Regions from separate parts of the Cytobacillus sp. EB106-05-05-XG126 genome, predicted to be linked through region 3. Evidence: riboswitches for the same ligand, from Rfam matches in the RefSeq annotation. Region 3 holds a riboswitch; each other region holds the start of a gene.
What was found. A riboswitch is a leader RNA that binds a small molecule or an ion and turns the genes downstream of it on or off. The one in region 3 is predicted to bind cobalamin.
Positions count from the first base shown of each region.

Region 1: it holds a riboswitch for cobalamin, as region 3 does, so the genes downstream of both, cobJ (precorrin-3B C(17)-methyltransferase) here and AC3WTL_RS24305 (ribonucleoside-diphosphate reductase subunit alpha) in region 3, are expected to answer to the same signal.
Region 2: it holds a riboswitch for cobalamin, as region 3 does, so the genes downstream of both, AC3WTL_RS20175 (ABC transporter substrate-binding protein) here and AC3WTL_RS24305 (ribonucleoside-diphosphate reductase subunit alpha) in region 3, are expected to answer to the same signal.

Region 1 covers NZ_JBYTDU010000001.1:639,198-642,480, forward strand. The annotation lists gene AC3WTL_RS03175 (DMT family transporter) at 1-14, shown strand, start outside; gene dsdA (D-serine ammonia-lyase) at 1-1,302, shown strand, start outside; cobalamin riboswitch at 1,536-1,713, shown strand; gene cobJ (precorrin-3B C(17)-methyltransferase) at 1,947-3,283, shown strand, end outside.
Region 2 covers NZ_JBYTDU010000010.1:38,424-41,706, reverse strand. The annotation lists gene AC3WTL_RS20185 (FtsW/RodA/SpoVE family cell cycle protein) at 1-173, opposite strand, end outside; gene AC3WTL_RS20180 (hypothetical protein) at 450-1,226, shown strand; cobalamin riboswitch at 1,308-1,511, shown strand; gene AC3WTL_RS20175 (ABC transporter substrate-binding protein) at 1,679-2,638, shown strand; gene AC3WTL_RS20170 (FecCD family ABC transporter permease) at 2,604-3,283, shown strand, end outside.
Region 3 covers NZ_JBYTDU010000024.1:29,080-32,362, reverse strand. The annotation lists gene AC3WTL_RS24315 (heavy metal translocating P-type ATPase) at 1-664, shown strand, start outside; gene AC3WTL_RS24310 (hypothetical protein) at 684-812, shown strand; cobalamin riboswitch at 934-1,127, shown strand; gene AC3WTL_RS24305 (ribonucleoside-diphosphate reductase subunit alpha) at 1,262-3,283, shown strand, end outside.

The DNA.
Region 1 (3,283 bases), on a different contig from region 3:
CCTTTAATAGGTGAGCTGGTAGATGTAAAGGAAGTATTTTGGACGAACCCGAAAAAGGAACCGTATCAAACAGGAGCAAAGAAACTTCCGCTTAATGAAAATGATGTAAAAGATGCAGAGGAAAGGTTAATGCGTTTTGCTCCTTACATCGCAAAGGTTTTTCCAGAAACAAGGGAGAATAACGGAATCATTGAATCTCCTATTGTCTCCATCCCCGCGATGCGTGAAAAATTATCACAGATGTATGAACATCCATTAGAAGGGGAATTTCTGCTGAAATGTGACAGCCATCTTCCGATTTCAGGTTCCATTAAAGCGCGCGGCGGCATATATGAAGTGCTGAAACATGCAGAAACATTGGCGATTCAACAAGGTTTATTATCAGTAGAGGATGATTATTCGATCCTTGATCGTGAGAAATTCAGAAACTTCTTTTCCGAATACTCCATTGCCGTCGGATCTACGGGCAATTTAGGGTTAAGTATAGGCATAATGAGTGCTAAATTAGGTTTTAAAGTCACGGTCCATATGTCTGCAGATGCAAAGGAATGGAAGAGAGATCTCCTTAAAAGCAAAGGAGTAACGGTGATCGAATATAGGGAAGATTACAGCAAAGCGGTCGAAGAGGGGCGCAAACAGGCTGATCGTGATCCGAATTGCTATTTCATTGATGACGAGAACTCCCGTGATTTGTTTTTAGGATATGCAGTGGCAGCCATTCGCTTACAAAAACAGTTAGAAGAATTAAATATAACTGTAGATGAAAACCATCCGCTTTTTGTTTATCTGCCATGTGGTGTAGGAGGCGGACCGGGGGGAGTCGCTTTTGGTTTAAAATTAATCTATCAAGATCATGTACATTGCTTCTTTGCAGAACCTACTCATTCTCCATGTATGCTGCTGGGACTCGTAACAGGAATGCATGAAAAAGTTTCGGTCCAAGATTTTGGAATTGACAACATCACATCAGCTGACGGCCTTGCAGTTGGGAGACCATCAGGATTCGTTGGTCAAACGATTGAGCCTCTATTAAGCGGAAGTTATACCGTAAGTGATCATGAGCTATTTAAACTATTAAGCACATTGGCCGATACAGAAAACATTCGTCTTGAGCCTTCCGCATTGGCAGGCGTCATAGGTCCAGTAAAGTTATCGACTAAGAAGCAAGGGATAGAATATGTTCAAAATCATAACTTAAAAGATAAAATGAAAAATGCTGTCCATCTCATGTGGGCTACTGGCGGAAGTATGGTTCCAAAAGAAATAATGGAAGAATATTATATTAAAGGTGCAAAACTATAATTCTAATCTTCGGTCTCCATAAATTTTAGATGAGAGAAAATCAGCGGAATTGCTCATGAAGCGTCCTTAAGAACTCGCCAATCGGCGAATTTCATTTTGTGGAGAGTACACTTGCTGATGTCTTTTACCAAATCTTATTTCAAAAAGTCAAGGGCATTAACACAGCATAAAAAAAATTATGAAAAAAATAATATGTCAAAATTGGTCATTATATGTTATATTAGTAAAAAATTAATATATCAATTTAAATAAGTGCTCACTTTGGTGAGGTAAAAGGGAAACCAGTGAAAGTCTGGTACAGCCCCCGCTACTGTAAGAGCTGATGAAATTACAATGCCACTGAGAAATCGGGAAGGTGTAAGAGTAAGAAGAAGCTTAAGTCAGGAAACCTGCTTATTTAAACGACACTTGCTTTTCGGAGGGAGAAGTATAGGCGGGACAATTATGATCAATTGTTTTTGGGTTTCAGTATGCTTATTTTTATACTGTCATTTCATATGCCTGTATTCCTTTGAAAAGGAGTGCAGGCATTTTTTATTTGGCAAGAAGCATTGAACTTTGAGAATGGTCTTGCGCAGAGTGCCTGCTTGAGCATTACGGCAACAGGCAGGGCGCATGTGCATTTCTTAATTGGAGGTTAGTCTATGAAGAAGGGAAAAATCTTTGTTGTCGGCTTTGGTCCGGGCGATCGTGAGCATATAACCAAGCGGGCTGTGGATGCGCTGCAGCAGAGTGATTGCATTATTGGCTACAAAACTTACGTAGATCTGATCGAGACACACGTAACAGCAAGTTCGATTGTCAGCACAGGAATGACTGAGGAGGTATCCCGTGCGCAGGATGCAGTGAAAAGAGCGGAAGCCGGCCATATTGTTTCCGTAATATCGAGCGGTGACTCTGGGGTATATGGAATGGCCGGCTTAGTGTATGAAGTGCTGATCGAAATGGGCTGGAAGGAAGAAGAAGGAATCGAAGTGGAAATTGTTCCTGGCATCTCCGCGATTAATTCATGTGCAAGCTTACTGGGTGCACCTGTCATGCATGACTCCTGCACCATCAGTCTGAGTGATCATTTAACACCCTGGACGGTAATCGAGAAGCGGATTGAAGCAGCCGGAATGGCGGATTTTGTCATCGCTTTATATAACCCGAAAAGCGGCAGGAGGACACGGCAGATTGTCGAGGCACAAAGGATTCTATTAAAATATCGTTCTCCTGATACACCAGTGGGGCTTGTGAAAAGTGCTTACCGTGAAAATCAGAATGTCATTCTGACGACACTGGCGGAAATGCTTGATCATGATATTGGCATGCTTACAACAGTCGTGATCGGGAATTCTTCCACTTTCTTTTATGACAATAAAATCATTACGCCTAGAGGCTATCAGCGCAAGTACACGCTGGGGGAAGAAAAGCAAATCTTAAAGCCGCATCAGCGTTTAAAAAAGGAAGCGGAGCCATGGGCGTTAAATCAGGAAACCGGGGAAGCCCAGGCCGGCTATGAGCAGATCCAAAGAAAAAAACAAGAATCCAGCTCTTTGGATATGGCTTTTAAGGCATTATCGATGGTAACGAAATCCGAGATTGACCAAACACATCTGGTGCAGCAGCCAATTGAAGATATTTTTGAATTTGCGGTTTCGCCTGGTGTTGCGAATAAATTTATTACAGCTGACCAAATGCGCGTACTGGCAGAAGCTGTTGGCGAGAAAGGCACCATGGAATATACACCGGATCACCGATTTTTAATCAAGGTTCCAACTGTTCAGCCTCATTCGATTGTGGAAAAACTCGAACAGCACGATCTGACAGTCATGCCGGTGGGGGATGTTCTAAATGTAAAAGCCTGCGATTTTTGCTACGGGGAGAAGGCAGAATCCATTCCATATGCAGAGGAAATTGCAGCTGAACTGGGCGGCTTAAAGCTTCCAAAAGAACTGCATATTGGCTTTAATGGCTGCGGAATGGCCTGTTATCGGGC
Region 2 (3,283 bases), on a different contig from region 3:
ACAATGACGGCACCAACAATATAATTTTTGATTTGTGAGATAACAAAATTCCCTTCATATTGATTGGAGGATTGTCCGCTGTAAATCGCAATGCAGCTGATGAGAAAAAACAGCAGCAGAAGAAAACATAATGTCCAATCGAATCGGTCTGAGAATCTACTATTCTGGTTCATTATATACACCTGGTTTCTTTACCTTTTTACATTTTTATCCTATCAGAGAAAAATTAACCTTACAATGGAGAAAGATATTTCATTGAGTTAGACGAAAAAATCACTATGATGGTTTCCTGTGTTTTCAAAAAAACGGGTTTAAAATTTTTTCTCATCGGCAAAGATATTTCCAGATATTTTTGCTACAATAAGAGAATAAAATACTGGAAGTTTGGCAGGCAGTTTCATAAGAAGCTGTCTTTTTATCAATTTGGCTACGGTTCGGAGGTTTCGTCATTGAAAAGAAGGAATCAAACTATTCGTGATCTCATCTACATCCATCTTAATGAACAGGATCAATATGTGATGACTTATGGAATTGAGTTTGCAGAGTTTGCCCAGACTCTTTCAGATTCTATTAATAATTTGCTGCTGTTAAAGCACCGTTATGAACATGGGGACTTTAATAGCCACACGATGTTCGATTATGTGTCAAGGGACAAGCTGGGCAGGTTGGTTGAGGATGATGTATATGGCTATGGCGATTTTTGCTGGATCGACTTCGAAGAAGAGGAAGCGGTGAATGAGCTTCCCGGCCAGACAATTGCGGAGCTTCTTTATCTCGGCCATATTAAAGAGCATCTTAAGCTGCCTTTTTACAATTATCTGAGCAACCGGTATGTGTACCTTGCCCATGATGATGGCTGGTTTAACCGCACATATTACCGCGATCTGAACGATTTTTACCGGATGCTTGGGGAAGTGATCCCCGGGAAAATGGGACAGATGAAGGTAGAAAAAACGCTCCTTGGCATTAAAAAGAAAAAGACATATCCTCCAATCACCAGAGATGTCCTGCTTTCATTAAAGCCTCTCATGAAAGAAGGAGCGGTCCTTTCCATTAAGGATATTGAACAGAATCGGGTCAGGATCGAGATTCCAATTTGGATTATTGGCGATTTTGCGAATATGGATGATATGTATGATGAGTATGAAGCCATAGTGAAAGAGCCATGTGAGGCGAAGATTGTGTTCGATAAGAAGACAAGGGAATGGAAAATATACTCGCGTTAGAATTCTGAACTTTTTTACAACATTCAGCAATTTTCTATTACTTTTTCTGCGGGATGGTGTATAATCGGAAATAGAAAATTTTATATCCGCAATAGAACAGGTGTCTTTTCAAAAGGGCTTTAAAGCAAGCTCTTTTGAAGACTTAATAGGGAAGCTGGTGAAATTCCAGCGCGGTCCCGCCACTGTAAATGGTAGCTGTCGCAAATCCACTGTACACACAAGTATGGGAAGGAGCAGAACGCATTGACCATGAGCCAGGAGACCTGCCTGATTCTTAAGCACCCATAAACCTACGAGGATAGGGAGGTGTTTGGTCCGGCCATCCCTTTTGCACTGATTGATAAATGACCATACCAACATCTCCTTGCCGTTCGAGGGGATGTTTTTTTATTTTAAACGGTGGTGACAGGCACCACCCGAATTTTGTCGAAAGTAATGGAGGATTGCTGAGTATGAAGAAGTTTTATGCATTTTTATTAACTATGCTGCTTGCTGCAGGAGTGCTTGCAGGCTGCGGCGAGAGTGCTGAACAGCCAAAAGAAGAGAAAAAGGTTGAGGAAGGGCAGAATGCTGCTTTTCCTGTAACGATAAAAGACGCGCTGGATAATGAAGTGGTCATTGAATCCAAGCCTGAAAGAATCGTTTCCATGATTCCAAGCAATACCGAAATTGCCTTTGAATTGGGGCTTGGAGAAGAGGTAGTCGGAGTCTCCGATTTTGATAACTACCCGCCCGAAGCCACAGAAAAAGAAAAGATTGGCGGCATGGAATTTAATGTCGAGAAAATTATTTCTTTAAACCCGGATCTAGTTCTTGCTCACGCGTCAAGCGCACATAATTCCGAAGCAGGCCTTCAGCAATTAAGGGATGCAGGCGTGGCCGTCCTTGTTGTCAATGATGCGAAGAGCTTTGACCAGGTTTTTGAATCCATTGTAATGGTTGGAACCGCAGCAGGGGAGAAAGATAAAGCAGAGCAGATCATTTCAGATATGAAGAGCAAGCTTGAGGAAATTAAGACAAAAGCTCAGGATATAAAAGAAGAAGACCGCAAATCGGTATTCGTGGAAGTTTCACCAGCTCCTGAAATCTATACAGCTGGTGCAAAAACCTTTATGGACGAAATGCTCAGTGCGATTAATGCAGAAAATATCATTACGGAAGAAGGATGGCCGAAAATGGATCCGGAAGCGATTATCGAACGGAATCCGGATGTAATCATCACAACTCATGGCTATTATACTGAAGATGCTGCTGGCAATGTAATGAAAAGGGATGGCTGGCAGGATATAACAGCAGTGAAAAATAAGCAGGTTGCCGATGTTGATTCCGATATGGTAACCCGCTCTGGCCCTCGTATTATTGAAGGAGTCGAGGAACTTGCAAAAGCAGTATATCCGGACGTATTTAAATAATAAATTTCTGGCTTATCTAACAGCAGCAGCTTTCCTGCTCTGTGCTATGCTGATGGGGATTTCAATTGGTACAGTGTCTGTTCACCCCATCACAATTATCAGAGTAATAAGCGCTGAGGTTTTCCCTTTTATTTCATTGGGAAACACGGATGCTATGCATGCAAATATCATTATGAACATTCGCCTGCCGCGCGTTTTGCTGGCTGGCTTAGTAGGGGCGTCTCTTGCAATTGCGGGAGCCGCCTTTCAAGGTTTATTAAGAAACCCGCTGGCAGATCCATATACCATTGGAGTTTCTTCCGGGGCTTCACTCGGTGCTGTTTTAACCCTGTTCTTGGGATTATCCATTCCGTTTGCAGGAATGTTTACACTGCCTTTATTCAGCATCTTATTTTCCTTTTTAACCATTTTTGCCGTTTTGCTATTTGCCAGAAAAATTGAAAGATCCATGAAAGTGGAAACGATTATTTTAACGGGCATTATCTTCAGTTCTTTTCTTGGCGCTCTAATTTCTCTGATGATTGCTCTGACCGGTGAGGAGCTTAGACAGATTATTGGATGGCTTCTTGGCAGTGTATCCATGAGAGGCTGGGCGTATATTAACATTATCTTTCCGTTTTTTGTAATTGGTGCCATCCTTCTGTT
Region 3 (3,283 bases):
ATACGATATAAATTTCCATTCAGCCAAGCTTGAAATGGAGACACTTGAGGAAAATGGAAAAACGGCAATGCTAGTTGCAGTCGATGGCCAATACGCAGGTATCGTTGCAGTTGCGGATACAATAAAAGAAACTTCCAGAAATGCAATCAATCGCTTAAAGCAATTGGGGATTGAAGTCATTATGATTACGGGAGATAACAAACGTACGGCTCAGGCAATAGCTGAGGAAGTGGGGATAGACTCTGCAATTGCAGAGGTTCTGCCTGAAGGCAAGGCAGAAGAAGTAAAAAAACTACAAAACCAGGGGAAAAAAGTCGCCATGGTCGGCGATGGCATAAATGATGCCCCTGCACTTGCTGTTGCTGATATAGGAATGGCGATTGGAACCGGTACAGACGTTGCGATGGAAGCAGCAGATATTACTCTAATGAGAGGGGATCTAAATAGTATCGCAGACGCCATCCTAATGAGTAAAAAAACCATAAGGAATATCAAACAAAATCTTTTCTGGGCATTTGCATACAATACACTTGGCATCCCAGTAGCTGCATTAGGGTTCCTTGCTCCCTGGCTTGCCGGTGCAGCCATGGCTTTCAGCTCCGTATCTGTCGTTTTAAACGCACTTAGATTACAAAGAGTAAAAGTAAGTGAAAAAAACGTTTAATTGGAAGGAGCAAATATAAATGAAGAAATGGGCAGGTGCAGCGATTGCTTACCTGATGCTTGTAATGGCTGGTTATGCGGCATATGATTCTTTCTTGGCTAAGCCAGAGCCGATACCTCATGATATTGAAATCGAAAATCATGAATAACAAATGACCGGGCAGAGGGAATCCCCCTCTGTCCATTTTTCGCAGATTAATAATTGTAATTTATTTCTCGATATGATAGAATCGACTACAATATATAGTATGTATTTTCAGAAATAAAAACTACATATAGATCGTGATTGGTGTCCTATATGGACTTAATAGGGAATTCGGTGAAAAACCGAAGCTGTCCCCGCAACTGTAAGTGCAGACGAAAAAAGCATGCCACTGTACAAAACGCTTCATAGCGTTAGTATGGGAAGGGCTTTTAGTAGAGTGAAGCACAAGCCAGGAGACCTGCCAGGGCGATCGAAAGTTTCTTATCTTCGGGGATTGAGATGATGAAACGATCGCGTAATGGCCGTTTGTTCATCTGCTTCCTGCTATTATACTATCGTTTGATCCGCTCATTTTCCGGGCGGATTTTTATTTTGCCTTTAGGAGGAAGTAAGATGGTCCAAACCATACAGCCGTTAAAAATTTTAGAAGAACTTAAGACTGAATTTCCACAGCTCGGCATTGAACAATTGTTAAAAAGGTATGAAGAAATGAGTCAGCTGGGAGGGGAGGCCATGTATGACCAGCTTATACTGGATTGTTTATCATTTATCAGCATAGAAGAGCCTGATTGGACGTTTGCCGCTTCACGTCTGCTTCTTAAAAAGCTCTATATCGAGTCAGGAAAAAATAGAGAATGCCAGCCGGACGATTGCTACACACATTTTTATACGCTAATTGAACGGCTGACGGCTTTGGGAATTTATGAACAGGATTTATTAGATATGTATTCAAAGGATGAGATTAGTGAGCTGTCCTATTTTATTAAAAAAGATAATGACCGTTTATTTACATATTTGGGGCTGAAAATGCTGGCAGATCGGTATCTTGCCAGGGACAAACAGAGAAAACTTTATGAGCTTCCACAGGAGCGGTTCATGATCATCAGCATGGTTCTGATGAAAAAGGAGACGAAGGATAAGCGTCTTAAGCTTGTTAAAGAAGCTTACTGGGCAATGAGCGGGTTATATATGACTGTTGCCACTCCAACACTCGCTAATGCAGGGAAAAACTGGGGTCAGCTTTCAAGCTGTTTCATTGAGACCGTTGATGACAGTCTTGATTCTATTTATGACAGCAATACCGATATTGCATCACTGTCAAAAAATGGCGGTGGAATCGGAGTATATTTGGGAAAAATCCGCAGCAGAGGCAGTGATATTAAAGGATTTAAGGGGGCATCTTCCGGTGTGATCCCCTGGATGAAGCAGCTGAATAACACAGCCGTCAGTGTCGATCAGCTTGGACAAAGGCAGGGTGCTATAAGCGTCTATCTGGATGTCTGGCATAAAGATATCTTCTCGTTTCTTGATGCAAAGCTTAATAATGGAGATGAAAGGCAGCGGACACATGATTTATTCACAGGTGTCTGCATTCCGGATTTGTTTATGGAAAAAGTGGAAAGCCGCGGGTACTGGTATTTATTTGATCCCCATGAAGTCCGCAAGGTAATGGGCTTTTCACTGGAGGATTTCTATGACGAAGGAGAAGGAGAAGGTTCTTTCCGGCAGAAATATAAAGAATGCATTGATAACCCGAATCTATCAAGGGAAAAAGTATCAGCTATCGAGATCATGAAATCCATCATGAGAAGTCAGCTTGAAACCGGGACACCCTTCATGTTCTACCGGGATGAGGTTAATCGGAAAAATGCCAATTCGCATTGCGGAATGATTTATTGTACCAACCTTTGCACTGAGATCGTACAAAACCAAAGTGTTACTAAGAGGGTTGAAGAATATACGAGGGATGGGAAAATAATTATCGAAAAACGGCCGGGAGACTTCGTTGTCTGCAATCTTTCATCCATCAATCTTGCACGGGCCTTAAGTGAAGGAGTCCTTGAAAGGCTTGTGCCCATTCAGGTGCGAATGCTTGATAATGTTATTGATATAAATAGTATTCCGGTTCCTCAGGGGCAGATCACAAATCAAAAGTACCGTGCGATTGGACTGGGGACTTTTGGCTGGCACCACCTTCTTGCACTGAAAAAAATCACATGGGAAAGCGAAGAAGCAGAAGAATTTGCTGACAATCTATATGAACAAATTGCTTTTTTAGCGATAGAAAGTTCTATGAATCTGGCAAAAGAAAAAGGTAGCTATTCAGCCTTTAAAGGCTCTGATTGGGAAACGGGTGCTTACTTTGAAAAGCGGGGATATCTGGAGGCAAAGACAGAAATGGACTGGACAGGATTGAGCAGGGAGGTAAAGGAATTCGGCATCCGAAACGCCTATCTGTTGGCGGTAGCCCCTAATGCTTCAACTGCATTAATTGCAGGAAGCACACCCAGTATTGATCCTATATTTAACAAGCAGTATTCCGAAGAGAAAAAGGATTATCGAATCCCTGTGACTGCACCTGATATTAACAGTGAGACCATCTGGTACTACAAATCTGCCTATCATATTAACCAG